One region of the Enterobacter kobei genome, then DNA from elsewhere that is predicted to be linked to it. Evidence: predicted binding sites of a transcription regulator. Region 1 holds the regulator's gene; each other region holds the start of a gene.
The links. Region 1 encodes CRP, which controls carbon source genes, mostly activating them, when cyclic AMP is high. Its sites were predicted from a motif close to ATGTGANNNNNNTCACAT; they were not measured.
Positions count from the first base shown of each region.

Region 2: the regulator CRP is predicted to act here: its motif matches at 6,137-6,154, upstream of epd (erythrose-4-phosphate dehydrogenase).
Region 3: the regulator CRP is predicted to act here: its motif matches at 2,613-2,630, upstream of ydfZ (putative selenium delivery protein YdfZ).
Region 4: the regulator CRP is predicted to act here: its motif matches at 5,235-5,252, upstream of hpt (hypoxanthine phosphoribosyltransferase).

Region 1 is NZ_CP017181.1:4,467,746-4,475,676, forward strand. Features, by position in the region: gene BFV64_RS21765 (hydrolase) at 145-1,167, shown strand; gene BFV64_RS21770 (YheU family protein) at 1,164-1,382, shown strand; gene BFV64_RS21775 (phosphoribulokinase) at 1,413-2,282, shown strand; gene BFV64_RS21780 (OsmC family protein) at 2,369-2,773, opposite strand; gene crp (cAMP-activated global transcriptional regulator CRP) at 3,085-3,717, shown strand; gene BFV64_RS21790 (YccS/YhfK family putative transporter) at 3,775-5,862, shown strand; gene argD (bifunctional acetylornithine/succinyldiaminopimelate transaminase) at 5,859-7,079, opposite strand; gene pabA (aminodeoxychorismate synthase component 2) at 7,166-7,729, opposite strand; gene BFV64_RS21805 (putative adenosine monophosphate-protein transferase Fic) at 7,760-7,931, opposite strand, start outside.
Region 2 is NZ_CP017181.1:3,951,526-3,959,456, reverse strand. Features, by position in the region: gene BFV64_RS19145 (thiamine pyrophosphate-binding protein) at 1-1,393, shown strand, start outside; gene BFV64_RS19140 (OprD family outer membrane porin) at 1,507-2,775, opposite strand; gene loiP (metalloprotease LoiP) at 2,986-3,744, opposite strand; gene tkt (transketolase) at 4,017-6,008, shown strand; gene epd (erythrose-4-phosphate dehydrogenase) at 6,349-7,368, shown strand; gene pgk (phosphoglycerate kinase) at 7,418-7,931, shown strand, end outside.
Region 3 is NZ_CP017181.1:2,169,402-2,177,332, forward strand. Features, by position in the region: partial or broken gene BFV64_RS10560 (MFS transporter) at 1-584, shown strand, start outside; gene BFV64_RS10565 (mannitol dehydrogenase family protein) at 804-2,267, shown strand; gene ydfZ (putative selenium delivery protein YdfZ) at 2,311-2,514, opposite strand; gene BFV64_RS10575 (universal stress protein) at 2,803-3,234, shown strand; gene BFV64_RS10580 (GntR family transcriptional regulator) at 3,269-3,955, opposite strand; gene ydfG (bifunctional NADP-dependent 3-hydroxy acid dehydrogenase/3-hydroxypropionate dehydrogenase YdfG) at 4,047-4,793, opposite strand; gene dcp (peptidyl-dipeptidase Dcp) at 4,936-6,969, shown strand; gene BFV64_RS10595 (bifunctional diguanylate cyclase/phosphodiesterase) at 7,267-7,931, shown strand, end outside.
Region 4 is NZ_CP017181.1:756,525-764,455, forward strand. Features, by position in the region: gene speE (polyamine aminopropyltransferase) at 1-480, opposite strand, end outside; gene BFV64_RS03585 (YacC family pilotin-like protein) at 596-943, opposite strand; gene cueO (multicopper oxidase CueO) at 1,089-2,648, shown strand; gene BFV64_RS03595 (glucose/quinate/shikimate family membrane-bound PQQ-dependent dehydrogenase) at 2,782-5,172, opposite strand; gene hpt (hypoxanthine phosphoribosyltransferase) at 5,381-5,917, shown strand; gene can (carbonate dehydratase) at 6,047-6,709, opposite strand; gene BFV64_RS03610 (ABC transporter ATP-binding protein) at 6,817-7,743, shown strand; gene BFV64_RS03615 (ABC transporter permease) at 7,740-7,931, shown strand, end outside.

The DNA.
Region 1 (7,931 bases):
GCGTAGAGCGGAATCATTAGCCTGAGAGTAATAATCACGGTAAAGATTTGTGATCGGGATCAGTTCATGTTTCGGAAAACCAGGCTAAACGGGGTACAATTCGGAAAGTATCGTTAATTTCCGACAAGAATCAGCATCGCGCTTATGACCCAAATCATTCCAACAGACTTCGACATTGCAGCCGAAGACAGCACCGAGTTCGTGCCCATGCGCGGTGTGTCCAACTGCCATTTGCAGACCATGCTGCCACGGCTGATCCGCCGTAAGGTTCAGTTCACGCCGCACTGGCAGCGGCTTGACCTGCCAGACGGTGATTTTCTGGATCTCGCCTGGAGCGAAGACCCCGAGCAGGCACGTCATAAGCCGCGTCTGGTGGTTTTTCATGGTCTGGAAGGGAGTCTGCACAGCCCTTATGCGCATGGATTGATTGAGGCAGCAAAAGCGCGCGGCTGGCTCGGGGTGGTGATGCATTTTCGTGGCTGCAGCGGCGAGCCAAATCGACAGAAACGCATCTATCACTCGGGTGAAACCGAAGACGGAACCTGGTTTTTACACTGGCTGCGGGAAAACTATGGCACCGTGCCAACGGCGGCCGTGGGGTATTCGCTGGGCGGAAATATGCTCGCCTGCCTGCTGGCCAAAGAGGGCGACAGCGTACCGCTCAATGCCGCAGTGATTGTCTCCGCGCCGTTTATGCTGGAGCAGTGCAGCTACCATATGGATAAAGGGTTTTCCCGCGTCTATCAGCGCTATCTGCTCAACCTGCTGAAAGCCAACGCCGCACGTAAGCTGAAGGCTTACCCGGATACCCTGCCGGTCAGCCTGCGCCAGTTGAAAAAGGTGCGCCGCATTCGTGAATTCGACGATCTGATCACCGCAAAAATTCACGGCTTCGCCGATGCGATCGACTATTACCGTCAGTGCAGCGCCATGCCGTTGCTCAGCAAAATCACCCAGCCGACGCTGATTATTCACGCCAAAGATGATCCGTTTATGGATCATCACTCTATTCCCGCGCAGGAATTCCTTCCCGACAATGTTCACTATCAGTTGACTGAACATGGCGGCCACGTTGGGTTTATTGGCGGGACGCTGCACCGCCCGAAAATGTGGCTGGAGGCGCGTATTCCTGACTGGCTTACTCCTTATCTGGACGGTGCAAAATGATCATCCCCTGGCAGGATCTGTCTCCCGAAACGCTCGATAATTTGATTGAAAGCTTTGTATTACGTGAAGGCACCGATTATGGTGAACATGAACGCTCACTCGAGCAGAAGGTCAACGATGTAAAACGCCAGCTGAAAAGCGGCGACGTGGTGCTGGTGTGGTCAGAACTGCATGAGACGGTCAATATCATGCCCCGCAACGCGTTTCACGGCTGACCTTCCAACCTTTTCAGTCAGGGAGTTGCTATGTCTGCCAGACATCCCATTATTGCCGTTACAGGGTCGAGTGGTGCGGGAACGACCACCACCAGCCTCGCGTTTCGTAAGATTTTCGCCCAACTGAATCTCCGGGCGGCGGAGGTCGAAGGCGACAGTTTTCACCGCTATACGCGACCTGAAATGGACATGGCGATCCGTAAGGCGCGCGATCTGGGTAAACACATCAGCTATTTCGGTCCCGAAGCCAATGACTTTGGCCTTCTTGAGCAAACCTTCCTGGAGTACGGTCAGAGCGGCAAAGGGCAATCGCGTAAGTATCTGCATACCTATGATGAAGCTGTGCCGTGGAATCAGGTGCCGGGCACCTTTACCCCCTGGCAGCCGCTGCCGGAACCCACCGATGTGCTGTTTTATGAGGGATTACACGGCGGCGTAGTCACCCCACAGCATGACGTGGCGCGTCATGTGGATCTGCTGGTTGGCGTGGTGCCTATCGTGAACCTGGAGTGGATCCAGAAGCTGACGCGCGACATGAGCGAGCGCGGCCATTCGCGCGAAGCGGTGATGGATTCGGTGGTGCGCTCCATGGAAGACTACATCAACTACCTCACGCCACAGTTCTCCCGCACGCACATTAACTTCCAGCGCGTGCCGACGGTGGACACCTCTAACCCGTTCGCGGCGAAAACCATCCCGTCGCTGGACGAGAGCTTTGTGGTGATCCACTTCCGCAATCTCGAAGGCATTGATTACCCCTGGCTGCTGGCGATGCTGCAGGGCTCGTTTATTTCGCACATGAATACGTTAGTGGTACCAGGCGGAAAAATGGGGCTGGCGATGGAGCTCATCATGACGCCGCTGGTGGAGCGGTTGATGGAAGGGAAGCAGATTGCGTGAGTTGTTCTGCCCGGTGGCGCTGCGCTTACCGGGCCTACGTTCATGCTTTTGTAGGGCGGGTCAGCGAAGCGCCACCCGCCAAAAGATTAAGCCTCGATCACTTCATACGAATGCGTGATTTTTACCGCTTTCTCCAGCATTAACGCCACAGAGCAGTATTTTTCCGCAGACAGATCCACCGCACGCGAAACCGCCGCGTCTTTAAGCGCTTTACCGGTGACCACAAAGTGCAGATTAATGTGGGTGAACAGGCGTGGCGCCTCTTCGCGACGTTCTGAGGTGAGTTTAACCTCGCAATCCGTCACGTCATGACGACCTTTTTGCAGAATCGACACCACGTCAATCGCGCTGCATCCACCCGCCGCCATCAGCACCATTTCCATTGGGCTGGGGGCTTTATCGCCGGAGTTACCGTCCATCAAAATCTGGTGCCCTGACGCGGATTCGCCCAGGAACGTTAAACCTTCAACCCATTTCACGCGCGCTTGCATATTCTTTGACTCCAACGTTGCATTTTCGGTGACAGATTACGCGTGCGTTACATTTCTCGCAACGGAAGGCGACCTGCATCATGCTGAAGCGAGACACCAGGAGACACGCGGCGAAAGCTATGCTAAAACACTCAGGATGCTACAGTAATACATTGACGTTACACATGTATGCAGAGGACATCAAACTTTACTGGCTGCGAAACGTTACGACAGCCGACTTCCCAGGGTATGGGTAAGAATTCGATTGCAACCCCAGAGTCCGGATGCATCTGATGACTCTGGTGACAGCTTATAACAGAGGATAACAGCGCATGGTGCTTGGCAAACCGCAAACAGACCCGACTCTCGAATGGTTCTTGTCTCATTGCCACATTCATAAGTACCCATCGAAGAGCACGCTGATTCACCAGGGTGAAAAAGCGGAAACGTTGTATTACATCGTCAAAGGCTCGGTGGCAGTGCTGATCAAAGATGAGGAAGGGAAAGAGATGATCCTTTCTTATCTGAACCAGGGCGATTTTATCGGTGAACTGGGCCTGTTTGAAGAAGGCCAGGAACGTAGCGCCTGGGTTCGTGCAAAGACAGCATGTGAAGTGGCTGAAATTTCTTACAAGAAATTCCGTCAGTTGATTCAGGTAAACCCTGACATCCTGATGCGTCTTTCTTCCCAGATGGCGCGTCGTCTGCAGGTCACATCCGAGAAAGTGGGTAACCTCGCCTTCCTGGACGTCACCGGTCGTATCGCGCAGACCCTGCTGAACCTGGCGAAACAGCCAGACGCCATGACCCACCCGGACGGCATGCAAATTAAAATTACCCGTCAGGAAATTGGTCAGATCGTCGGTTGCTCCCGCGAAACGGTGGGTCGTATCCTGAAAATGCTGGAAGATCAGAACCTGATCTCTGCCCACGGTAAAACCATCGTGGTCTACGGAACGCGTTAATTCCGCTCAAACGGCGTGCCATCGCAAGGTGTCACGCCGTTTTTGTCTCTATTCCCCATGTGGCGCAGGCTGATCTATCACCCGGAAGTTAATTACGCACTGCGACAAACGCTGGTGTTGTGCCTTCCTGTGGCCGTGGGCCTGCTTCTGGGACAACTCCAGCAGGGTCTGCTGTTTTCTCTCGTTCCCGCCTGCTGCAACATCGCCGGTCTGGACACGCCGCATAAACGCTTTTTCAAACGCCTGATCGTTGGCGGTTCGCTGTTTGCTGGCTGTAGCCTCGCCGTGCAGCTTTTACTGGCGCGCGATATTCCGCTGCCGCTGATCCTGACCGTACTGGCGATGAGCCTCGGTGTTACCGCAGAAATCAGTTCCCTGCACGCCCGCCTGCTTCCCGCTTCACTGATTGCCGCCATCTTCACCCTGAGCCTCGCCGGGAATATGCCGGTGTGGGAGCCGCTGCTGATCTACGCCCTCGGCACGCTGTGGTACGGGCTGTTTAACTGGTTCTGGTTCTGGCTGTGGCGGGAACAGCCGCTGCGTGAATCTCTGAGCCTGTTGTATGTGCAGCTTGCGGATTACTGCGAAGCCAAATACACCTTGCTGACCCAGCATACCGACCCGGAAAAATCCTTACCGCCGCTGCTGACGCGCCAGCAAAAGGTGGTGGATCTGATAAGCCAGTGCTATCAGCAGCTGCATATGCTCGCCGCCAACAAGAATCACGAATATAAACGCCTGCTGCGCACCTTCCAGGTGGGGCTGGATCTGCAGGAGCATATCTCCGTGAGCCTTCATCACCCACAAGAGGTGCAAAAGCTGGTCGAGCGCAGCCACGCCGAGGCGGTGATCCGCTGGAATGCGCAGACCGTCTCCGCGCGCCTGCGGGTGCTGGCGGACGACATTCTCTATCACCGCTACCCCACGCGCTTTAACATGGATAAACAGCTCGGCGCGCTGGAGAAAATTGCTCGTCAGCATCCGGATAACCCGGTCGGCCAGTTTGCCGCCTGGCACTTCAGCCGCATTGCCCGCGTGCTGCGCACCCAGCGCCCGCTGTATCCCCGCGACCTGATGGCGGATAAGCAAAAACGTCTGCCGCTCCTGCCAGCACTCAGAAGCTATCTCTCTCTTAAGTCTTCTGCCCTGCGCAATGCCGCGCGGATTAGCGTTATGCTCAGTATCGCCAGTCTGATGGGCATGGCGCTGCATCTGCCGAAACCGTACTGGATCTTAATGACCGTGCTGTTTGTCACCCAGAACGGCTACGGCGCCACGCGGGTACGTATTCTGCACCGGGCAGGCGGCACGATGGCGGGGCTGATTATTGCGGGCGTAACGCTACACTTCCACGTTCCCGAGGGGTATACCCTGGCTGGGATGCTGGTGATTACGCTGGTGAGTTACCTGATTATCCGCAAAAACTACGGCTGGGCGATGGTGGGCTTTACGGTGACGGCGGTATATACCCTTCAGCTGCTTACGCTAAACGGCGAACAGTTTATCGTTGCCCGCCTGATCGATACGCTGATTGGCTGTCTGATTGCCTTTGGTGGCATGGTCTGGCTGTGGCCGCAGTGGCAAAGCGGATTGCTGCGCCAGAACGCCCACGACGCGCTGGAGGCTGACCAGCAGGCCATTCGTCTGATCCTGAGCGACGACCCGCAGCCCTCCCCGCTGGCGTATCAGCGGATGAAAGTTAATCAGGCGCACAACGCCCTGTTTAACTCGCTCAACCAGGCGATGCAGGAGCCAGGCTTTAACGCGCACTATCTGGCGGACATGAAGCTCTGGGTCACGCATAGCCAGTTTATCGTCGAGCATATTAACGCCATGACCACCCTGGCGCGCGAGCACACGATGCTGACGCCGGATCTGGCGCAGCGTTATTTGCAGTCGTGTGAAATCGCCCTGCAGAGGTGTCAGCAGCGTCTGGAGTATGACGCGCCGGGTGAGTCGGGGGATTCGAACATTCTGGAAGCGCCGGAAACGCTGACTCACGGGCCGATGAGCACCCTGGAGCAGCATTTGCATCGCGTGCTGGGCCACCTGAACACCATGCACACCATTTCGTCGGTGGCATGGCGTCAGCGTCCTCATCATGGCATTTGGTTAACGCGCCGGTTAAAACGAACCGAGTATTAGCCTTTAACGATCTTCGCGACCGCTACGGCAAAGCGGGTTAACCCGTCTTCAATGTCTTTCTCTTCCACCACCAGCGACGGTGCGAAACGCATCACGTCTGGCCCCGCATTCAGCACCATTACCCCTTCGTGGGCGGCAGCATGCAGAAAATCGCGGGCGCGGCCTTTGTACTGTGGCGTGAGCTCGGCACCGATCAGCAGACCCATGCCACGGATTTCGCTGAACACATCATACTGGTCATTGATCTTTTGCAGATGTTTTACGAACAGCTCACGCTTCGCATTCACGCCGTTCAGCACTTCTGGGGTATTGATGATATCGAATGCCGCCCCCGCCACAGCGCTCGCCAGCGGGTTACCGCCATAGGTTGAGCCGTGCGAACCGACATGAAACGCAGAGGCGATCTCCTGAGTCGTCAGCACCGCACTCACCGGGAAACCACCGCCGAGCGCTTTGGCACTGGTCAAAATATCCGGCGTCACGCCGTAGTGCATATAAGCGAACAGATCGCCGGTACGTCCCATTCCGCACTGCACTTCATCAAACACCAGCAGCGCCTGATGCTCATCACACAGCGCGCGTAGCCCTTGCAGGAATTCCGGGGTGGCCGCCGTCACGCCGCCTTCGCCCTGAATTGGCTCCACGACTACCGCGCAGGTGTGGTCGTCCATCACCGCTTTCACCGCATGCAGATCGTTAAACGGCACATGGACGATATCGGCCGGTTTTGGGCCAAAGCCGTCGGAATACTTCGGCTGGCCGCCGACGGAGACGGTAAAGAACGAGCGCCCGTGGAAGGCGTTGTGGAAGGCGATGATTTTGGTTTTGTACGGGCTGTGACGCGTCGTCGCGTAATAGCGCGCCAGCTTAAAGGCGGTTTCGTTGGCTTCGGTGCCGGAGTTCATAAACAGCACACGCTCGGCAAACGTGGCATCAATGATTTTGCGGCCCAGACGCAGCGCCGGCTCGTTGGTGAATACGTTACTGGTGTGCCACAGGGTTTCGCCCTGGGTTTTCAGCGCCTCCACCAGCGCAGGATGGCAATGACCCAGCGCCGTGACCGCAATACCGCCCGCGAAATCCACATACTCTTTTCCCTGCTGATCCCAGACGCGGCTGCCTTTCCCCTTAACCGGGATAAACTCAGCCGGTGCATAAATCGGCAGAATCACTTCATCGAATGTTGCGCGGGTAATTGCTGGTTGTTCAGTTGCCATGTCATGCCCATCCATTTTATGTCACATTGATTGTGAAAATATAATCACAAAATATGCATAAAAAATCACAGCAAGGCAACAGATATTCAGCGATGGAAGAAATTAGCCAGCAGGTCATGCCCTTGCTCGCTAAGGATACTTTCCGGATGGAATTGCACGCCCTCAAGATCCCACTCGCGGTGGCGAATCCCCATGATCTCCTGCGTATCGCTCCAGGCGGTCACCTCAAAGCAGTCTGGCAGCGTCGGCGGGTCAATCACCAGCGAATGGTAGCGCGTCACGGTTAAGGGATTATTGAGCCCCGTGAATACCCCGATACTGGTATGCGTGACCGGCGACGTTTTTCCGTGCATCACTTTCGCGGCACGCACGATGGTGGCGCCGAATACCTGGGCAATGGCCTGATGGCCCAGGCAGACGCCCAGAATGGGCAGCTTGCCAGCATAGTGCCGGATAACATCCAGAGACACGCCCGATTCCGACGGCGTGCAGGGGCCGGGTGAAATCACAATTTTCTGCGGAGCCAGCGTCGCAATATCGGCCAGAGTCACGTCATCGTTACGGCGGACAACCACCTCTGCTCCCAGCTCACAAAAATACTGGTAAAGGTTCCAGGTGAAGGAATCGTAGTTATCAATCAGCAGAATCATGGCGGCTCCCGAAAAAAATGCCGCCCTATTCTACTCAGATTCCCGCGCTTCGCTCACTACTTTGGCAAAGACAGCGTTCAGCGCAGTCAAATCGCCCGTCGCGCCGCTTCGGTTCGCCGCCACCCACTGCTCGGGATCGATACCCCGCCAGTCCAGCATATACCCGGCATGAATGGCCAGCTGCTCAAAGAAGACCCGTTGT
Region 2 (7,931 bases), 520 kb from region 1:
AGGCGCGCTGGTAGAAGCGATGAACGCCTGCACGCCGCTGCTGCATTTAACCGGACAGGTCGAAAAAGCCTGGCTGGATGCCGATACCGGATTTATCCATGAAACCCGCGACCAGCTGAGCTTCCTGAAGGCCAGCTCCAAACGGGCGTACCGCATCAGCAACGCCAACCAGGCGATAGCTATCCTGCACAAAGCGATTCAGGACGCGCAGACGCCGCCGTGCGGGCCGGTCTCTGTTGAGATCCCGATTGATATTCAGAGTGCCAATATTCCGCTTTCGCTGGTGACCGCACCGATGAAACCGACGTCGGTCGCCACCGTGGACCCCGCGATAGTTGACGCACTCTGGGCGCAGCTGAAGCAGGCAAAACAGCCGTTGCTGTGGCTGGGCGGCGGAGCGCTGAGAAGCGCTGATGCGGTGAAAAAACTGGCGGATGCAGGCATCACCGTCATCTCCAGCACCCACGCGCGCGGCGTGCTGCCGGACAGCCATCGCGGTAGTCTGCGGGCGTTTCACAACTCGCCATCGGTTGAAGCGCTCATCGCGCAATGTGACTTTACGCTGGTCGCCGGTTCACGCCTGCGCAGCAACGAAACCCGCTCATGGACGCTGGCGCTGCCGTCTCCACGGGTACAGGTAGATATCGATCCGGCGGCGGCGAGCCGTAATTATCTGATGGATAACACGCTGATAGCCGATTGTTCCGCGTTGCTTAGCGCGCTGGCCGACAACGTACAGGGGCGTGAGTGGGGCAACGCGCAGTGGGACGCGCTGGTTCAACAGGCGGTTGAGCAAGCCGGGCAGGGCCTGCGCGATCAGTGCGGCCCCTATGCGAGACTTAACGATGCCATCGAGAAAGCGCTTCCGCAGGACGGCCTGCTGGTGCGCGATATCACCGTGTCCGGCAGCCTGTGGGGCAGCCGCCTGTTCCGCGCCAACGGCCCGCTGATGAACATTCACTCGCTGGCCGGAGCCATTGGTATGGGGCTGCCGATGGCCATTGGCACCGCGATAGCTAACCCGCAGCGCAAGGTTGTGGGGCTGGTGGGTGATGGCGGTCTGAGTCTGAACCTCGGCGAACTGGCGACGCTGGCCCAGGAGAAAGCCAACGTGACGCTGCTGATCATGAACGACGGGGGGTACGGCGTAATGCGTGGTATTCAGGATAAGTATTTCGGCGGGCGTCAGTATTACAACGAGCTGCATACGCCGGACTTCACGCTGCTGGCGCAGGCAATTGGCCTGCAGGCATGGAGCGTTGAGCGTGCCGAGGATTTTGATGCCGTTATGACAGAAGCGCTGGCGATGCCGGGCCCGTCGGTAGTGGAAGTGCGGATGGGGCAGATTGGCGCCCTGAAGTTTGCCGGGCCGCCGCAGAAGACGCTGTATTGATATCGTGGATATCGCCCGGTGGCGCTGCGCTTACCGGGCCTACGGTTTCTCACTCAATAACAGCGAAAAAACCGTAGGCCGGGTAAGGCGAAGCCGCCACCCGGCTTTTTTCATCAGAACACGTTAAACGGGTATTCCACGTAAGCACGGATCTCATCCCCACCCACGTTGTAATCGCTGGCGTTGCTGGAGACACGCAGCACGGAATAGCGCAGCTTCAGCTTCAGATCTTTCGCCGGACCATCCTGCACCTGGTACTGGATCTGGTTGAACCACTCATGCTCTTTGCCGTTGCTGGTTTCAGAGGTTTTGATGTTATCGCCACGCACGTAGGCGGTGGTCCAGCTCAGGCCCGGCAGGCCGAGTCCGCCAAAGTCCAGGCCGTACGATGCCTGCCATGAGCGTTCGTCTTCGCCGTTGAAATCAGACCAGTAGGAGTTAGCCAGCCAGATGGTGTTGCCGCCGTCACCCACACCGCCCTGGTTGCGGTAGCCACCGTAGTTGTAGCCGGTGCTGCCGCTGCTCTGCTGGTATGCCACTTTGAACGTGTGAATGTCCCAGATATAGCTCGCTGCCAGGCTCCAGATGGTGTTGCTGCGGCCCGTGTCGAGGCTGTCGGCGTAACCCTGCTCCAGACGCGAGTTATAGCCGTTAAAGTCGAGTACCAGCTGCTGCCCGGTGCTGAACGGTTGTTTGAAATTCAGGCCCAGGTACTGCTTGTTCATTACCTCTTCATTATGCGAGGCATACACCGCACCGCTGAACTGCTCGTTAAACTGGTAGCTCGCGCCACCGAAGGTCAGGCTCTTCAGGCCGCTGTCGTGGCGGTCATCACTTTTGCGCTGCTCGTCGGTGAAGTAACCGGCGTTGACTTCCAGACCGTCGATCTCTTTTGAGGTCAGCAGGGTGCCGGTGTAGCTTTCAAACAGCAGGCGGGAGTTGTCGGCATTCACGATCGGCAGCTCAGGACGCTGACTACCGTAGCTCAGCACGGTATTTGAGATACGCATTTTGGCGGTTGCGCCAAATTTCGCTAAATCGGATTTTGCCCGGCCATCGTCTTCCTGTTTAAAGAAGTCGATACCGCCCGCACCGCTTTTTCCACGGCCACCGTCCAGACGAACGCCATACTGTGCAATGCCGTCTACACCAAAGCCCACCAGCCCTTCGGTATAACCGGATGTGAAGGTGGCAATAATACCCTGGCCCCATTCGGCTTTATCCTGCTGGCCCTGATGATAGTCGCGACTGATATACGCATTGCGTAAAAACAGGTCCAGATGGCTGTCGTCAATAAAACCCTGACTGTCGGATTGCTGGCTTGCAGCGGCGGGTAATGCGGCGAATAAACCTAAACCAATTAACGATAATTCTTTTTTCACGGAGGGAACGTCTCTGTCTTAATATATTAAAATGAATTACTGCAGGTCGGATAATTACCCGAATGGTTAATGATTGCAATAATTATGTGTCCAGACGTTTCAGCGCTAAGAGCCGGATATGGAGAGGGTTTTGCGGGAGTTACCGATACGTGCGATTAAGTTGGCAATTCATGCGAAATAAAAAGGAGGCAAATTTGCCTCCTTCCAGAATTATTTAATTCCATCTGCGGCCATACGGTCGCGAATATGTTGTGCACGTTCTTCTGAGGCCGGGTGATCGTCAAACATGGAGCTCTGGCGTCCCGCTTCCAGCTTCGCCAGTTTTTCGAAGCTGGTGGCTAAACCTGACGGATTAATTCCGCGTTTGCGCAACAGATCGTAAGAGTAGTCATCCGCTTCGGACTCCTGGCGCTGGGAGAACTGGGAATTGACCAGCTTTTCTCCGACATCGCCGAGCTGTGACTGAGACAGGCTGCCCACGATACCGCCCGCAGAGGCAGCCGCCGCACGGATGGCGTTGGTGCCTAAGGCGACCTGCATCCCTTTTTTCACGTGACCGAGCGCAACGTGACCCATTTCATGGCCGATAACCGCTTCCACTTCGTTGTCGGTCATCATATCCATCAGCCCGCTATAGACGCGGATGCAGCCGTTTGCCATCGCGAAGGCGTTGACGTCTTTAGCCATGTAAACCTTATAGTTCACCGGCTGACCGTTGATGTTATCGCCGAGCGCGGAAGCAATCTTATTCAGACGCTGTGTGTAGGTACTGTTAGCCGGCGCAATCGTGGCTTTTCCGTCCATATCTTTACAGGCCTGATCGCTCAGCGCTTTAACCTGCGCATCGCTCAGGGAGTAGGCCTGAAAGGCTTCTGCGCCTGACGTCATCAGACCGTTAGAATCCATATTCTGACAGCCGCTCAGCATGAGCGTTGTACCCAGGGCCAGCACTATTGCACGCATTTTCATGAAGTTGCTTCCGTACTTGTTAATCTCAATAAAATCCGAAAAGTGCACCCGCAACGAAGCCGGGGCCGGGATAAGTATAAGGAATATCTACAGGCGCGGGCGAGCAGATTGCGCAACATGCGAGCATGATCCAGAGATTTCTTAAGCTGCAAAAGAATGGTCCATGTACATGCCCTGCGGCTTGGGTTACATTGTTGGCACTTTTTTCCGGCGTAGCCCAAAACGCGCTGTCGTCAAGGGCATGGCCTTTAACAGTCCGATCTGGAGTTAAAATGTCCTCACGTAAAGAGCTTGCTAATGCTATTCGTGCGCTGAGCATGGATGCAGTACAGAAAGCCAAATCCGGCCACCCGGGTGCCCCTATGGGTATGGCAGATATCGCCGAAGTCCTGTGGCGTGATTTCCTTAACCACAACCCGCAGAACCCGGCATGGGCTGACCGCGACCGTTTCGTGCTGTCTAACGGCCACGGCTCTATGCTGATCTACAGCCTGCTGCACCTCACTGGCTACGATCTGCCTATTGAAGAGCTGAAAAACTTCCGCCAACTGCACTCCAAAACTCCAGGTCACCCGGAAGTGGGTTACACCGCTGGCGTAGAAACCACCACCGGCCCACTGGGTCAGGGTATTGCTAACGCAGTGGGTATGGCGATTGCTGAGAAGACGCTGGCGGCGCAGTTCAACCGTCCTGGTCATGACATTGTTGACCACTTCACCTACGCGTTCATGGGCGACGGCTGCATGATGGAAGGCATTTCTCATGAAGTGTGCTCCCTGGCAGGTACCCTGAAGCTGGGCAAACTGGTTGCGTTCTATGATGACAACGGCATCTCCATCGACGGTCACGTTGAGGGCTGGTTCACTGACGACACCGCAGCACGTTTCGAAGCCTACGGCTGGCACGTTGTGCGCGGCGTTGATGGCCACGATGCTGACTCGATTAAACGTGCAGTAGAAGAAGCGCGCGCGGTCACCGATAAACCGTCCCTGCTGATGTGCAAAACTATCATCGGCTTCGGTTCTCCGAACAAAGCGGGTACGCATGACTCCCACGGCGCACCGCTGGGCGACGCGGAAATCGCATTGACCCGTGAAGCATTGGGCTGGAAACACCCTGCATTCGAAATTCCATCTGAGATCTATGCTCAGTGGGATGCAAAAGAAGTGGGCCAGGCGAAAGAAGCTGCCTGGAACGAGAAATTCGCCGCCTATGCGAAAGCCTTCCCTCAGGAAGCGGCTGAGTTTACCCGTCGTATGAAAGGCGAAATGCCGTCTGACTTCGACGCGAAAGCGAACGAATTCATCGCTAAGCTGCAGGCGAACCCATCTAAAATCGCCAGCCGTAAAGCGTCCCAGAATGCGATCGAAGCATTTGGTCCATTGCTGCCTGAATTCCTCGGCGGTTCCGCTGACCTGGCGCCATCTAACCTGACTCTGTGGTCAGGTTCTAAGCCAATTAACGAAGACACTGCCGGTAACTACATCCATTACGGTGTACGTGAATTCGGTATGACCGCGATTGCCAACGGTATCTCCCTGCACGGCGGTTTCCTGCCGTACACCTCTACCTTCCTGATGTTCGTAGAGTATGCGCGTAACGCCGTGCGTATGGCTGCGCTGATGAAACAGCGTCAGGTGATGGTCTACACCCACGACTCCATCGGTCTGGGCGAAGATGGCCCAACTCACCAGCCGGTAGAGCAGGTGGCTTCCCTGCGCGTGACTCCGAACATGAGCACCTGGCGTCCATGTGACCAGGTTGAATCTGCGGTAGCGTGGAAATACGGCGTTGAGCGTCAGGACGGCCCAACTGCGCTGATCCTCTCCCGTCAGAACCTGGCACAGCAGGAGCGTACGCCAGAGCAGCTGGCGAACATCGCTCGCGGTGGTTATGTGCTGAAAGACTGTGCAGGCCAGCCTGAGCTGATCTTCATCGCGACCGGTTCTGAAGTTGAACTGGCGGTTGCAGCATGGGAAAAACTGACTGCCGAAGGCGTGAAGGCGCGCGTGGTCTCCATGCCGTCTACCGATGCGTTCGACAAACAGGATGCGGCTTACCGTGAATCTGTTCTGCCTAAAGCGGTTTCTGCGCGTGTGGCAGTGGAAGCGGGTATCGCTGACTACTGGTTCAAATACGTGGGCCTGAACGGCGCTATCGTCGGTATGACCACTTTCGGTGAGTCTGCGCCGGCAGAATTGCTGTTCGAAGAGTTCGGCTTCACCGTTGATAACGTTGTCGCTAAGGCGAAAGAACTGCTGTAATTGCTTGTACGGTGCGGGCTGACGCCCTCACCCCAGCCCTCTCCCACAGGGAGAGGGTGCAAACACTAAAAACGGTAACCTTTGGGTTACCGTTTTGCTTTTACCTCCCCGGCATTATTCCACCGAAAATGTGACGCATGTCATATAGCACGCTTATTCATCTGGACAGCCATTCCTTTTATTCCTCGATTCGCTTATTCTTGCTGAAGCGTTTCAGTCGATTAAATGTTCGACAATTGACCAATCAATCGCAGTTTGTGATAGCAAAGATTCCCCTTCGGGCGTAGCTGGATTACTCTTTCAGCCACCTCAAACTCAGGGATAGCTTTGCAGGAGATCTATGACCGTACGCGTAGCGATTAATGGCTTCGGTCGCATCGGGCGCAACGTGGTTCGTGCTTTATATGAATCCGGGCGTCGTGCGGAAATAACCGTGGTGGCAATCAACGAACTGGCGGATGCTGCGGGCATGGCGCATTTGTTGAAATATGACACCAGCCACGGCCGCTTTGCCTGGGATGTTCGCCAGGAAAGAGAGCAGCTGTTTGTCGGTGACGATGCCATCCGCGTGCTGCATGAAAGCAGTATCGCAGGGCTACCGTGGCGTGAGCTGGGCGTGGATGTGGTGCTCGACTGTACCGGGGTTTACGGCAATCGCGAACATGGCGAAGCTCACCTGGCAGCCGGTGCGAAAAAAGTCCTGTTTTCTCATCCCGGCAGTAACGACCTCGACGCGACCGTCGTGTTTGGCGTCAACCAGCATGAGCTGCAGGCTGAACACCTCATCGTTTCCAACGCCTCCTGTACCACCAACTGCATTATTCCGGTCATCAAACTGTTAGACGATGCGTATGGCATTGAGTCCGGCACCGTGACCACGATTCACTCCGCCATGCACGACCAGCAGGTTATTGATGCCTACCATCCGGATTTACGACGCACTCGCGCGGCGAGCCAGTCAATCATCCCGGTAGATACGAAACTGGCGGCAGGGATCACCCGAATTTTCCCGCAGTTTAATGACCGTTTTGAAGCGATTGCCGTGCGTGTCCCGACGATTAACGTCACCGCAATCGACCTGAGCGTGACGGTGAAAAAACCGGTAAAAGCCTGCGAAGTCAACCTGTTGCTGCAAAAAGCGGCACAGGGAGCATTTCATGGTATAGTTGACTATACGGAATTACCGTTGGTCTCAGTAGATTTTAACCACGACCCACACAGCGCTATTGTTGATGGCACGCAAACGAGGGTCAGTGGCGCACACCTTATCAAGACGCTGGTCTGGTGTGATAACGAATGGGGCTTTGCTAACCGGATGCTCGACACCACGTTAGCAATGGCCGCACAAGGTTTCAGGTAAGACGCATCGTGCGTCTGCAAAACTTTAAGAATCAACGAGAGGATTCACCATGTCTGTAATTAAGATGACCGATCTGGATCTGGCTGGTAAACGCGTTTTCATCCGTGCTGATCTGAACGTACCGGTTAAAGAGGGTAAAGTGACCAGCGACGCGCGTATCCGTGCATCCCTGCCAACCATCGAACTGGCTCTGAAGCAGGGCGCGAAAGTGATGGTCACCTCCCACCTGGGTCGTCCTACCGAAGGCGAGTACAACGAAGAGTTCTCTCTGCTGCCAGTGGTTAATTACCTGAAAGACAAACTGTCCAACCCGGTTCGCCTGGTAAAAGATTACCTGGACGGCGTTGAAGTGGCTGCTGGTGAGCTGGTTGTTCTGGAAAACGTTCGCTTCAACAAAGGCGAAAAGAAAGACGACGAAACCCTGTCTAAGAAATACGCTGCACTGTGCGACGTCTTCGTGATGGATGCATTTGGTACGGCGCACCGTGCTCAGGCCTCTACCCACGGTATCGGTAAATTTGCAGACGTAGCATGTGCGGGTCCTCTGCTGGCTGACGAACTGG
Region 3 (7,931 bases), 2.3 Mb from region 1:
TTCTGGCCGGTTATCTGGTCCAGACGTTGCTGTTCGATAAAGCCATTCCCACCGACGCGCTGATGATAAGCTCCATTCTTGGGTTTATCTCTATCCCGCTGCTGGGCTGGCTGTCCGATAAAGTGGGACGCCGTCTGCCGTACATTATCCTTAATATTTCCGCCATTATTCTGGCCTACCCGATGCTGTCGATCATCGTCGATAAAAGCTATGCGCCGGGAACCATTATGCTCTCCATCATCGTTATCCATAATTTCGCGGTACTGGGGCTGTTTGCGCTGGAAAATATCACCATGGCGGAGATGTTTGGCTCGCGAAATCGCTTTACCCGGATGGCTATCTCCAAAGAGGCGGGCGGTCTGGTGGCAGTGGGGTTTGGTCCGGTGCTGGCGGGGATCTTCTGTAACATGACCGGTTCCTGGTGGCCGATTGTGGCCATGCTGGTGGCTTACTCTGTGATTGGTCTGGTCTCGGCCTGCCTGATGCCCGAAGTGCGGGATCGTGATTTGAGCGCAGCGGAAGATGCTGCGGAGGCCACGCCAAAAGAGCCTGTGGCCTACGGCACGGTATCGTCACGGCGGTAATGGTACACAGCCTGCGTGACTTGTCACACAACTTTGTCTTTGTGTCACACCACCTGAACAAAAGTTAATATAAATCAAAATCTCAAATGGCAGTATCAGTATGGTGTATGGCAGAGATTTTTTACCCCAACTGCCATTCTAGTTGGTGTAGTCAGCAGGCGCTGCCGCTTTATAACAAGCGGCAGCGATCCACAGCTTTCTAATTAACGAGTCTTAATCATGGAAAACACGTTATTACAGGCCAAAGCGACGCTGCCTCAGTACAATCGCGACAGCCTTAAAGCACGCATTGTTCATTTAGGATTTGGCGCCTTTCACCGCGCGCATCAGGCGGTGTATGCCGACATCCTCGCGTCTGATTATGGCAGCGACTGGGGCTACTGTGAGGTCAACCTGATTGGCGGCGAGCAGCAGATTGCCGACCTGAAGGCGCAGGATAACCTCTATACCGTAGCGGAGATGTCCGCCGATGCGTGGACATCCCGCGTGGTGGGCGTGGTCAAAAAGGCCCTGCATGCGCAGGTTGACGGGCTGGAGACCGTACTGGCAGCGATGTGCGAACCGCAGGTGGCGATTGTTTCACTGACCATTACCGAGAAGGGCTACTGTCACTCTCCCGCAACCGGGCAACTGATGCTCGATCATCCATTCATCGCCGCCGACCTGCAAAACCCGCATCAGCCGACGTCCGCACCGGGTGTGGTGGTGGAAGCGCTGGCACGTCGCAAAGCGGCGGGGTTACCGGCCTTTAGCGTGATGTCCTGCGACAACATGCCGGAAAACGGTCATGTGATGCGCAACGTAACCTGCTCCTATGCCCGGGCGGTAGACGGCGAGCTGGCGGACTGGATCGAGGCTAATGTCACGTTCCCGTCAACCATGGTGGATCGCATCGTACCTGCGGTCACGCCTGATACGCTGGATAAAATCGAACAGCTCACTGGCGTGCGTGATCCGGAGGGCGTGGCCTGTGAACCCTTCCGCCAGTGGGTGATCGAAGATAACTTTGTGGCGGGGCGTCCTGCTTGGGAAAAAGCCGGGGCCGAGCTGGTATCAGACGTCATTCCGTTTGAAGAGATGAAGCTGCGCATGCTTAACGGCAGCCACTCCTTCCTGGCTTACCTGGGGTATCTGGCCGGTTATCAGCATATCAACGACTGCATGGAAGATGAGAATTACCGCGTTGCGGCTCACGCGCTGATGCTCCACGAGCAGGCGCCGACCCTGAAGGTGAAAGGCGTCGATTTAGGACATTACGCCGATCTGCTGATTGCCCGCTACAGCAACCCGGCTCTGCGTCATCGCACCTGGCAAATCGCGATGGACGGCAGCCAGAAGCTCCCGCAACGCATGTTAGATTCCGTGCGCTGGCATCTGGTGCATCAGAAACCTTTCCCCCTGCTGGCGCTGGGCGTGGCGGGCTGGATGCGCTATGTCGGCGGAGTGGATGAGCAGGGTAATGCCATCGAGGTGAGCGATCCGCAGCTGGCGGTGATTCAGGCGGCAGTGAAGGGAAGTGCTGAAGGGGAAAGCCGCGTGCGTGCGCTGCTCGGCATTGAGTCTATCTTTGGCAAAGAATTACCGCGTGAGAAGGTCTTTGTTGATGCGGTGATGACCGCGTACCGGTCTTTGGTGCAAAAGGGCGCGAAAGCTACCGTAGCGCAGTACGCGTCTCAACGGTAATTCAGTACATGCCGCCGTGCGCGGCGGCATGTCAGCGCACAACTTAGTGCATACCCAGACGAATCAGCTCAATCGGCTCGAACTTACCTTCGCATCCTTCCACTTCCACCGTTTTGCTGCGGCGCACCTGCGCGGCATCCAGCCCGTCGCTGTGGATCGCTTTAATCACGCCAGTTTTGCCTGTGCCGCTAATCATCACGCGGCTGCCAGTGGTAATTGCATTGCGGTTACGGTCGTATGTCATCATGGTATTTTCTCCTCTCTAACTTATCCGTTACGGCGGTATTTCAGGTTTCACCGTTCACGGGGCATATAAATACGCCTGTGTGCAAGTGATGTTTTTGTTTTTGATCAAAGTCACACTTTTTTCTTAATGACATGAGGTGCTGACGGTTCGCGACAGCAATTTACAAAGCAGACCGTTATTTTCATTTATTGATAGTTTCAACATGGAAGCGTTTAGGATTGGTTTATATTCCTGCTGCCATTCTGGGTACAGGAAATAACCCTTTCATCGGAATAAGGAGTCAGGCTTATGTATAAGAACATTTTGATGCCTGTAGATGTGTTTGAAATGGATTTGAGCGACAAAGCGGTTCGCCACGCGGCAAGCCTTGCAAAGGCAGAGGGGGCATCAATTACCCTGGTCAACATTCTGCCTGCAAGCAGTCGGTCTCTCCTGCGCGGGTTCAATGCCGATATCAAAAAGTTTGAAGAGTATATGACCGCGGAATCCGCGAAGAAAATGAACGAATTAAAAAGACTGTTCGATATTGCCCCAGAGAATATTCACAGCATGGTTCGTTTTGGCAACGTTCGCGATGAAATTATCAAGCTGAGCAAGGAGGGGAAATATGATGCGATTGTCATCGGGTCTAAAAACCCGAGCATCACCACCCATCTGCTGGGATCGAATGCGGAATCCATTCTGCGCTACGCCACGATTCCGGTGTTAGTCGTTCGCTAAACCCAACGCCGCGCCCAACAGGGTGCGGCGAATATTACTCCTCGCTAAACCACTCGCTGTTTTCCTGACGAATAAGCTGCACGGATTCGCTGATTTCCTGCAAATGCAGCGTCATCGCTTTTTCCACGCCGTCCGGGTCGCGTTTTTCCAGCGCGCTGAAAATATCGTGATGCTGTCTGAGCAGCATTTCCGGCGGGGAGACGTGATCGAGGCTCATATAACGCACGCGGTCGATGGTGGCCTTGATGTTCTCAATGGTATCCCAGGCCAACTGACAATCCGCTATTTGTGCCAGTTTCTGGTGGAATTCATCATCGAGCTGGAAGAAATCGTTGAGCTGCTTCCGGTCGATCGCTATACGCTGCTGATGCAGGTTCTGCTCCAGCAGGTAACACTGGTTATCATTGATAAGCGTTGCCGCCCGGCGGGCGACCGCGCATTCAATGGCCTGGCGAACGAAACAGCCGTTACGCACCTGAGAAAGTGAAATTTTGTTTACGTAGCTGCCGCGCTGCGGGCGGATCTGAATAAGGCCGTTTTCAGCAAGCTTAATGAACGCTTCACGCACCGGCTGACGGGAGACGTCAAAACGCACCGAGACCTCTTTTTCAGAAAGCGGCGTTCCCGGCGGAATCAGGCAATGGACAATATCACGTCGCAAAATGCGATAGATTTGCTGGTTTACGGGCTGGGTGGGATTGAGTTGCGATTCAGCGGCCATGAGTTGTCATTTCTCAGAGAGTTAGCCTGAACATACTACCATTCTTTTCGAACCCGAAACAGACCCGGCCCGCAGGCCGGGTGGGGCTTATTTAGCCACGATGGACGCTAAGTCCGGCAAAACTCTGGGTGACTGGCATCATTTCCACGGTATTGATGTTGACGTGCTTAGGCAGCGTCGCCACCCACCAGACCGCTTCAGTGACATCTTCCGGCGTCAGCGCGTTAGCATTTTCGTAGGTTTTATCCGCTTTCGCATCGTCACCCTTGAAGCGCACGTTGGAGAATTCGGTGCCGCCCACCAGACCCGGCTCGATATCGGTAACGCGAATGGTGGTGCCGTGCAGATCGGTGCGCAGGTTCAGGCTGAACTGACGGACAAACGCTTTGGTCGCACCATAGACGTTGCCGCCCGCGTAAGGCCAGCTCCCGGCGGTAGAACCAATATTGATAATGTGACCGCGATTACGCTCAACCATGCCCGGCAACACCGCGCGAGTCATATAGACCAGCCCTTTGTTGTTGGTGTCGATCATGTTTTCCCAGTCTTCAACGCTGGCTTTGTGCGCGGGCTCCATGCCCAGCGCCAGTCCGGCGTTGTTGACCAGCAGATCAATGGCGCGCCACTCGGCAGGCAGGTTAGCAATCATCTCTTCAATGGCTGCGCGGTTGCGCACGTCCAGCTGTGCGGTCAGGATGCTGTCACCTAATTCGTCTTTCAGCTCCTGCAGGCGCTCCTGACGACGGCCCGTTGCAATCACCTTGTGCCCGTTGGCGACGAAGCGACGCGTGATGCATTCACCAAAACCCGCCGTTGCCCCGGTAACTAAAATAATCATCTCACTGTTCCTCAACGCTTTTTGTGTTGTACTAACATAGCACGGCCGCAGAGGGTGCGTTAAGGCAACATTTGTATGACAGCATTGCAGGTGATGGCGGCCTGGCCTACTCTGGGAAGATATCCGTTCTGAGGAGTGAAAGATGACGGCCACGAATCCTTTTTTTGAAATCAGTCTGTTGCCTTACCAGGCGCCCCATTTTGATCAGATTAACGACAGTCACTATCGTCCGGCGTTTGATGAAGCGCTGCGTCAGAAGCGGGCGGACATTGATGCGATAGCCTCGCAAACCGCCGCGCCAGACTTCAATAATACCGTGCTGGCGCTGGAGAAAAGCGGCGTTATGCTCTCGCGCGTCAGCAGCATCTTTTTCGCCATGACCTCTGCGCATACCAATCCGTACCTGCAAGAGTTAGAGGAGCAGTTTTCCACTGAACTTGCCGCGCTGGCGAATGACATCTGGCTGAATGACACACTTTTCGCCCGCGTTGAGAGCGTCTGGCAAGATCGCGGCGCGCTGGATGCCGAGTCCCGTCGGCTGGTCGAGGAGACGTACCAGCGGTTTATTCTGGCCGGTGCGCGTCTGAATGAGACAGAAAAAGCCGAGCTGAAGGCGCTGAACACCGAGGCAGCCTCCCTGACCAGCCAGTTTAACCAGCGTCTGCTTTCCGCAGATAAAGCGGGTGGGCTGGTGGTGGATTATGCGCATCAGCTTGAGGGGCTCAGTGCAGAAGAGATCGCCGCCGCCGCGCAGGCGGCCGCGGAAAAAGGGCTTAACGACCGCTGGCTGATCTCGCTGCTGAATACGACTCAACAACCTGCGCTCTCTGCGCTGCGCAATCGGCAGACGCGTGAAAACCTGTTCAACGCAGGCTGGACGCGTACCCAGAAAGGGGATGAAAACGATACCCGCACGCTGATCCTGCGTCTGACGGCGCTCCGTGCGCGTCAGGCTCGCCTGCTGGGCTTTGAGGATTACGCCAGCTGGAGTATTGCCGACCAGATGGCGAAAACCCCCGACGCCGCGCTGGCTTTTATGCGCGGCATTGTGCCTGCCGCCCGTGCCCGTGCGGAGCGCGAACAGGCCGATATTCAGAAAGTGATTGATGACGAGCAGGGCGGTTTCACCGTGCAGGCCTGGGACTGGGCCTTTTATGCCGAGCGCGTGCGCCAGGCGAAATATGCGCTTGATGAGTCGCAGATCCGGCCCTACTTTGCGCTCAATACCGTGTTGCATGACGGCGTCTTCTGGGCGGCCAGCCAGCTGTTCGGTATCCGCTTCGTGGAACGCTTCGATATTCCGGTTTATCATCCGGACGTTCGCGTATGGGAAATTTTCGACCATACCGGTGAAGGGATGGCGCTGTTTTACGGCGACTTCTTTGCCCGCGATTCCAAGCAGGGCGGAGCCTGGATGGGCAATTTCGTCGAACAATCTTTTGAGTTTTCTGCCCGCCCGGTTATCTACAATGTCTGTAACTACCCAAAACCGGGTAACGGGGGCACCGCGTTACTCTCCTGGGACGACGTAATTACCCTGTTCCACGAGTTTGGGCATACCCTGCACGGTCTGTTTGCCCGCCAGCGCTTCGCCACGCTGTCCGGTACCAATACGCCGCGTGATTTCGTTGAATTCCCGTCGCAGATCAATGAACACTGGGCCAGCCATCCTCAGGTATTTACCCGCTACGCCCGTCACTATGAAACCGGTGAACCGATGCCGGACGCGCTGCGGGAAAGCATGCTCAACGCGACCCATTTCAACAAGGGTTATGACATGACGGAGCTGCTGGGTGCGGCATTGCTGGACATGAACTGGCACGCCATCAGTGAAGCCGTATCTGACGTCGAAGCCTTTGAAACGGCTGCGTTGAAAAAAGAGGGGCTGGACCTGCCCGCGGTACCCCCGCGTTATCGCAGCAGCTATTTTGCCCATATCTTCGGCGGTGGCTATGCGGCGGGGTATTACGCCTACCTGTGGACGCAAATGCTGGCAGACGATGGCTATCAGTGGTTTGTCGAGCAGGGCGGGTTGACGCGTGAAAACGGACAGAAATTCCGCGAGGCGATTTTGTCGCGCGGGAATAGCACTGATTTAGGTGAACTTTACCGGAGCTGGCGCGGGCACGATCCGAGGATTGAACCGATGCTGGAGAATCGTGGGTTAAGTGAATAGTGTCCATTTGGGCTGAAAAAAAGAACCGGGCGTGAAGCCCGGTTTTTTATACCCTTTAATCAGCGATATTTTAGCATGCTTTTGAAAGATAACGGGTGAAATTGAACGCGCCGATAAAAGGATTTTTTATTAATAGGGACAAAGCGCTACATTCGAGAACTGTTAATAATTTGATCTGGGTTGTAAGAAATAAAATCTTCTTTCAAATGTCTTTTTTAATTCTAAATTTTTGCCCTTTTATGCCGATAAATGAGGATAACAAAAAAATCGACGTTATAGCAGTTAAGAAGGCGAAAGATGACCCTACCTCTGACCACTCCTGGCTTTACGGATGCTGAGCATTCTAAGAGGCTGATAAATAAAACCTTTACCTATGTTGTAACGTTGCTGATCGCTATTTTTGCGGCGGCAATAATTTCTTTGTTGATAATAAAAAATAATGTTAATGAAATCAGCGATTCGCATGATGATTTCTTACTAAGAAAAGCGTTAGATACCCGACAGGAGAGCATCCGTAGCCATTTGAAAGACTATGCCGAGTGGGGGGATGCCTACAAACATCTTCATCAGAATGTTGACATGCACTGGGCATGGGATAAGCAGAATCTTGGCAAGTCTCTGTATGATAACTTTGGCTATGAGGGGGTGTTTGTTCTCTCTCCGGAAGGCGCCACGCGCTACAGCGTGATTTCAGGGAAACGGATACCTGAAGATCTGGAGCGTTGGTTGGGTCAATCCACAAAAGACCGTTTACTCAGTGAACTGAGCAAAAAAAAGGGGGTGCCGGTGTCCATGCTAACGCTTATCGACGGCATACCGGCCATTGTTTCTGCTGAATGGATAACAACGGGTGATGATTCGAGTGTGCAACCGTTACCGGGCAGGCCTTCAGTCATGGTGTTTGTCGACAAATTAACGGCTAAAAAACTCCTTGCGATTGGGCATGATGCCGCCATCAAAAA
Region 4 (7,931 bases), 1.2 Mb from region 1:
GGTGCAGTCGGAGATAATGACGTCAAAGGTCTGCGAGGTCTGGTTAACGAAGTTAACGCCGTCGTCAATCACCAGGTTAAACCGCGGATCGTCATAGCTACCGGCATTGTGGTTGGGCAGGTACTGACGGCAGAAAGAGACCACACCCGCGTCGATCTCGACCATCGTAATGGTTTCAATCGATTGATGACGGGACACTTCACGCAGCATTGCGCCGTCGCCACCGCCGATAATCAGAACGTGTTTCGCGTGCCCGTGCGCCAGCAGCGGAACGTGGGTCATCATCTCGTGATAGATAAACTCGTCACGCTCGGTCGTTTGTACTACGCCATCCAGTGCCATGACGCGGCCAAAAGCGGCATTCTCAAAGATGATGAGATCCTGGTGATCGGTTTTCTCATGATAGAGCACGTTATCAACGGCAAAATACTGACCAAACTGGTCATGCAGTGTTTCATGCCACAACGTGTGGTCGGCCATACGCGGACTACTCCTTTGTTAACATCCGTAACACTCATAAAAAATGAGCGAAACATGATAGCTAACTATAACCATGGTTGCACGGTTATAGGGTGAACAGGGGGCGTCGGGAAGATTATTTCACGTAGGCGAGCAGGCTGAGTGAATCGCGAGCCAGCGCTTTGCATTTTTTAGCCGTGGGAATGCCAATACCGCTCAAGTCACGGTAACTGTCTTCACCGAGCGCCTTCATGTCAAAGCTGTCGTAGTTGCTGAGATCCCATTGGTTCTGCTGGGCGAAAAAGACCAGCGCACGGCGAATTTGCCCGTTGGGTAAATTTTGGTAGCCACAATCATTTTTCAGGAATACAAAAACCGCCGTCAGGTCGGCCATATCTTCCGCTTCATTTTCACTGAGCGCATAGCTGTTCGCACACATTGCCATCAGGCTACCGAACAAAATTGTCCTGAAAAACGTCTTCATTGCTTCTACCACTTCTTCACGGAAAATTAACGTTAGCATACTTGATGCCAGTGCGACGATCTTTATTATTGCCGCCCGACTTGACCTTCCGGTAAGGGGAGGGTTTATGCTCAAAAGATCGCCTGCTGGAAATAAGGAAATGAACATGCAACGTCGTGATTTTTTAAAATATTCTGTTGCGCTGGGGGCTGCCAGCGCACTACCACTCTGGAGCCGCGCCGTTTTCGCGGCTGAAAGACCTGCCTTACCCATCCCTGATTTACTGACCGCTGACGCCCGTAGCCGTATCCAGCTCGTTGTTCAGTCCGGTCAAACGTCCTTTGGCGGGCACAACGCCACGACGTGGGGCTATAACGGCAATTTGCTCGGTCCGGCGCTTCAGCTACGTAAAGGGAAAGCGGTGACGGTGGATATCCACAACACGCTCGCAGAAGAGACGACGCTCCACTGGCACGGGCTGGAAGTGCCGGGTGAAGTCGACGGTGGACCACAGGGCATTATCAAGGCCGGTGGTAAACGTAGCGTGACTTTTACGCCCGAGCAGCGTGCGGCGACCTGCTGGTTCCATCCGCATCAGCATGGCAAAACCGGCCATCAGGTGGCGATGGGGCTGGCCGGGCTGGTGCTGATTGAAGACGATGAAAGCCGCCTGCTGCGTCTGCCGAAACAGTGGGGCATCGATGATGTGCCGGTGATTGTGCAGGACAAAAAATTCACCGCAGACGGGCAGATTGACTACCAGCTGGACGTCATGAGCGCGGCGGTCGGCTGGTTCGGGGATACGCTGCTGACCAACGGTGCGATTTACCCTCAGCACGCCGCGCCAAAAGGCTGGCTGCGTTTACGTCTGCTTAACGGCTGTAACGCGCGTTCCCTTAATTTTGCGACCAGTGATAAACGCCCTTTGTACGTGGTCGCCAGCGACGGGGGGCTTCTGCCCGAGCCAGTTAAAGTGGATGCGCTGCCGATGCTCATGGGGGAGCGCTTTGAGGTGCTGGTGGATATCAGCGACGGCAAGGCGTTTGACCTGGTGACCCTCCCGGTCAGCCAGATGGGGATGGCGGTTGCGCCATTTGATAAGCCGCATCCAGTGTTACGCATTCAGCCGTTACTGGTTACCGCGTCGGGCACGCTGCCGGATACGTTAACCACGCTGCCTGCACTCCCGTCGCTTGACGGGCTCACGCAACGCAAGCTTCAGCTCTCCATGGACCCGATGCTCGACATGATGGGCATGCAGGCGCTGATGAAGAAGTATGGCAATCAGGCAATGGCGGGAATGCATCACGGTCAGATGATGGGCCATATGAATATGGACCACGGCAAAATGGGCGGCATGGATCATGGCGGTCATGGCTTTGATTTCCACAACGCCAATAAGATCAACGGTAAAGCGTTTGATATGAACGCGCCGATGTTTGCCGCTACAAAAGGGCAGTTTGAGCGCTGGGTGATTTCAGGCGAAGGCGACATGATGCTGCACCCGTTCCACATCCACGGCACGCAGTTCCGCATTCTTTCTGAGAACGGCAACGCGCCGGATGCGCATCGCGCAGGCTGGAAGGACACCGTGAGAGTGGAGGGCGGCGTGAGCGAGGTGCTGGTGAAGTTTGACCACGACGCGCCGAAGGAGTTTGCCTACATGGCGCATTGCCATCTGCTGGAGCATGAAGATACGGGGATGATGCTCGGTTTTACCGTATAAAAAAAGCCGGGTGGCGGCTTCGCCTTACCCGGCCTACTTTTCGCTGGTGCGGCCTGATGCCCTCACCCTGACCCTCTCCCACGGGGAGAGGGAACAGACACTAAAAACGGCAACTTTCGTTGCCGTTTTGCTTTTACCTTGCGTCGTCAGGCAGCGCATACGCGACGATATAGTCGCCCATCTTCGTGCCAAACGAACCGTGACCACCCGCAGAGATGACAACGTACTGCTTGCCATTCACTTCATAGGTCATCGGCGTTGCCTGTCCACCCGCAGGCAGACGGCCTTGCCACAGTTTCTCACCGTTGGTCATGTTGTACGCGCGCAGGTAGTTATCTGCGGTTGCCGCGATGAACAGTACGTTACCGGCGGTAGAGATTGGGCCACCCAGCATTGGCATACCCATATTGAACGGCACCGGAACCGGCATCGGGAACGGCATGCTGTCCTGTGGCGTACCAATACGTTTTTTCCACACAATCTGGTTGGTTTTCAGATCCAGACCGGAGATGTAACCCCAGGCAGGCTGTTTACACGGCAGACCAAACGGTGACAGGAACGGGTTCAGGGTCACGCCATACGGTACGCCGTACTGCGGCTGGATACCGGCTTCGGTACCGCTGCCTTTCGCATCTTTCGGCTGCTCCATTGGGTTGCCCGGACCGCGTGGGATCAGGCGGGAAACGAACGGCAGCGCCATTGGGTTGGCGATAGCAACCTGACGGTTCGGGTCGACGGAAATACCGCCCCATTCGAACATCCCCAGGTTACCCGGGAAGACCAGCGTGCCCTGCTCAGAAGGTGGTGTGAAGATGCCTTCATAGCGCAGCTGATGGAACATCACGCGGCATACCAGCTGGTCAAACATGGTGGCACCCCACATGTCTGCCCCGCTCAGGTCTTTCTTCGGACGGAAGCTCAGGTCAGAGAACGGCTGCGTTTTAGAGACGTAGTCGCCTTTCGCCGCGCCCTGCGGAACCGGTTTTTCCGGCGCAGGCACAACCAGCTTGCCGTTGCTGCGATCCAGCACGAAGATGTTGCCGGTTTTCGCCGGGGCGTAAATCACCGGCACGGTTTTGCCGTTAACGGTAATGTCGGCCAGCGTCGGCTGGGACGGCATATCCATATCCCACAGATCGTGGTGAACGGTCTGGTAGCTCCATGCCAGCTTACCGGTGGTCGCGTTCAGCGCCACGATGGCGCTCGCATAGCGCTCCTGCTCCGGCGTACGGTTACCGCCCCAGATATCTGGCGTGGTCACCCCCATCGGCAGGTACACCAGGTCCAGCTTCGCGTCATACGCGGCAGGCGCCCAGGAGTTTGGCGAGTTGAAGGTAAACGTGTGTTCGTCTGACGGAATCGCGTTAGGATCTTTCGCGCCCGGGTCGAAGGCCCACAGCAGTTTACCGGTATTCACGTCGAAGCCGCGGATCACGCCCGAGGTTTCACGCGTGGAGAAGTTATCCGTCACCGAACCGGCAATCACGATGGTTTTATCGGTGATGATTGGCGGAGAAGTCGGTTCATACAGACCCGGCGTGGTGTCCGGCATGTTGGTCTGCAGATTCAGGATACCTTTGTTGGCGAAGGTTTCGCACAGCTTGCCGGTTTCTGCGTTGATGGCAAACAGACGGCCATCGTTCACAGGCAGCATAATGCGGCGAGGACAGTCGGCAACCACTTCCGGGCTCGCATTATCCGCACGCGCTTCGTGGTAAGAGACGCCACGGCAGGTCACGTGCTGGAATGACGGGTTGGAATTCAGCTGTGGATCGAAGTGCCATTTCTCTTTACCGGTGGCCGCGTCGAGCGCGAACAAACGCTGGTGCGCCGTACACAGATAAAGCATGTTGCCGACTTTAATTGGCGTCACTTCGTTGGTCAGTTCGCCCGGATCGTTCGGCATCTTCAGGTCGCCGGTACGGAATACCCAGGCTTCTTTCAGGTTTTTAACGTTGTCCGCGTTGATCTGCTTAAGCGGGGAGTAACGCTGACCTTCCTGGTTACGGCCATAGGCCGGCCAGTCACCGTCAGCAACCTGCGAGATAGCCGCCGCAGGGGTAGACTCCGCATTCAGCGTCCCGTTGATCTCCTGTGGATCGTTAAAACCGGCCCAGGTGAGCATACCGCCGCTGATGAGCAACGCCACCAGCAGTGCCGCCACGGCACCGCGGGAAGGCACAATCAGGCGACGCCAGACGAACGGCAGGATCAGCCAGATACCGAAGAAGACCAGGATGTCGCTGCGCGGCGTCAGTGCCCAGAAGTCGAAGCCGACTTCCCAGACGCCCCAGATCATGGTTGCGAGGAGTAAAACTGCATACAGCCACAGTGCAGATTGTTTTCTACGCCAGAGCAGGACGGTTACGCCAAGCATAACCAGGCCCGCGATTGGGTAGTACCAGGAGCCGCCGATCGCGACCAGCCAGACGCCACCGATTAACAGGTACAGGCCGCAGAAGGCGGCGAATAACGCTGTTAGTGTCACCAGTAGACGCGGCTGTTTAGAGTGTGTTTCAGCCATAGAAAGTGTACTCGTCAGTTTTTGTTAATAATTTGCTAGCAACTAATTATAGGTATTAACAAGTGTGATCGGAATCACAATATTTGCTTTTTATAACTCATACGCCAGGCTTATCCATTTGCTGATATAATGGCTGGCTTGCGTATCAATGCCTGAAGTGAGTTCATCTGCATTGAGAGATTTTCATTAAAATCATATTGTTAGTAATATGAAACATACTGTTGAAGTGATGATCCCGGAAGCCGAGATCAAAGCGCGTATCGCCGAACTGGGTCGTCAAATCACCGAACATTACAAGGACAGCGGCAGCGAAATGGTGCTGGTTGGTCTGTTGCGTGGCTCTTTCATGTTCATGGCGGACCTGTGCCGTGAAGTGCAGGTGCCTCACGAGGTCGATTTTATGACCGCCTCCAGCTACGGCAGCGGCATGTCCACAACCCGTGATGTGAAAATCCTGAAAGATCTGGATGAAGATATTCGTGGCAAAGACGTGTTGATCGTGGAGGATATTATCGACTCCGGTAACACGCTCTCTAAAGTGCGCGAGATCCTGAGCCTGCGCGAGCCGAAATCACTGGCAATTTGTACGCTGCTGGATAAACCTGACCGTCGCGAAGTGCAGGTCCCGGTAGAGTTTGTCGGTTTCTCCATTCCGGACGAATTCGTGGTGGGTTACGGCATCGACTACGCACAGCGTTATCGTCATCTGCCGTATGTGGGAAAAGTGGTATTACTGGACGAGTAAACGAGTTGGGTGCGGCCTGATGCCCTCACCCCGGCCCTCTCCCACAGGGAGAGGGAGCAAACCCAAAAAACGGCAACCTGGTTGCCGTTTTGCTTTTACCTCGGCGCCACCCGGCTTTTTAACGTGCACTTATTTGTGGTTCACATGCTTAAGCTTGAGGTTGGCAATCCCTGAGCGGTAACGCTGTTCCAGCGTTTCGCGGTTGGTGGCGGTGACTTCCAGATTGCGCAGCAGACCATCGTGAATACCGTACGCCCAGCCGTGGATAGAGACCTTCTGCCCGCGTTTCCATGCTGACTGCATGATGGTCGAATGCCCAAGGTTATACACCTGCTCCATCACGTTGAGTTCGCACAGAGTGTCCATGCGACGCTCCTGCGGCATTTCGCCCAGCAGTGAGCTATGTTTGAACCAGATATCGCGGATGTGCAGCAGCCAGTTATCAATCAATCCCAGTTCCGGGTTTTCAACCGCCGCCTGCACGCCGCCGCAGCCGTAGTGGCCACAAATAATGATGTGCTCGACTTCCAGAACGTCAACGGCATACTGAACCACAGACAGGCAGTTGAGATCGGTGTGAATCACCAGGTTGGCGACATTACGGTGAACAAACAGTTCTCCTGGCTCAAGGCCAGTCAGACGTTCCGCCGGCACGCGGCTGTCGGAACAGCCAATCCAGAGAAAGCGCGGGTTCTGGGCTTGTGCGAGTTTTCCAAAAAATCCGGGGTCTTCCTCCACCAGCATTTTTGACCATAGTGCATTGTTGCTAATGAGTGTATCTATGTCGTTCATGGAGGTTAGCGACCTGTAACCAAGTAATTGCGTTGCGCTACTATAGGGTAACCCGACTTTTAATGAAACCACACAACGTGTGTAAGAACTGAAGGTAAGTTAAATTCATGGCAATTGCACTGGAGCTTGAGCAGCTTAAAAAAACCTATTCGGGTGGCGTTCAGGCGCTACGCGGGATAGATCTTAAAGTAGAGGCCGGGGATTTTTACGCGCTTCTGGGGCCGAATGGGGCAGGGAAATCTACCACCATCGGGATCATCAGCTCGCTGGTGAACAAAACCTCCGGCCGCGTTAGCGTGTTCGGATACGATCTGCAAAAAGATGTGGTTAACGCCAAACGCCAGCTGGGGCTGGTACCGCAGGAGTTCAACTTCAACCCGTTCGAGACGGTGCAGCAGATCGTCGTTAACCAGGCGGGTTATTACGGCGTTGAGCGTAAAGAGGCGCTGGAGCGCAGCGAAAAGTACCTGAAGCAGCTCGATCTGTGGGAAAAACGTAACGAACGTGCGCGGATGTTGTCCGGCGGGATGAAACGTCGCCTGATGATTGCCCGTGCGCTGATGCATGAGCCAAAACTGCTGATCCTCGATGAACCGACCGCGGGTGTGGATATCGAACTACGCCGCTCGATGTGGGGCTTCCTGAAGGATCTGAACGATAAAGGCACCACCATTATTCTGACTACCCACTATCTGGAAGAGGCTGAAATGCTGTGCCGCAACATCGGCATCATTCAGCACGGCGAGCTGGTGGAAAACACTTCGATGAAAAACCTGCTTTCCAAGCTGAAATCAGAAACCTTTATCCTCGACCTGGCGGCAAAAAGCCCGCTGCCGAAGCTGGAAGGGTACCAGTATCGTCTGGTGGATACCTCGACGCTGGAAGTGGAAGTGCTGCGCGAGCAGGGGATCAACAGCGTGTTCTCTCAGCTGAGCGCGCAGGGGATTCAGGTTTTAAGTATGCGTAACAAAGCGAACCGACTGGAAGAGCTGTTTGTCTCTCTGGTGCAGGATAAACAAGGAGACAAGGCATGACGCATCTTTATTGGGTCGCGCTGAAAAGCATCTGGGCGAAAGAGATTAACCGCTTTATGCGTATCTGGGTGCAAACCCTGGTGCCACCGGTGATCACCATGACGCTCTATTTCATCATCTTCGGTAATCTGATTGGTTCCCGGATTGGTGAGATGCACGGTTTTACCTATATGCAATTTATCGTGCCG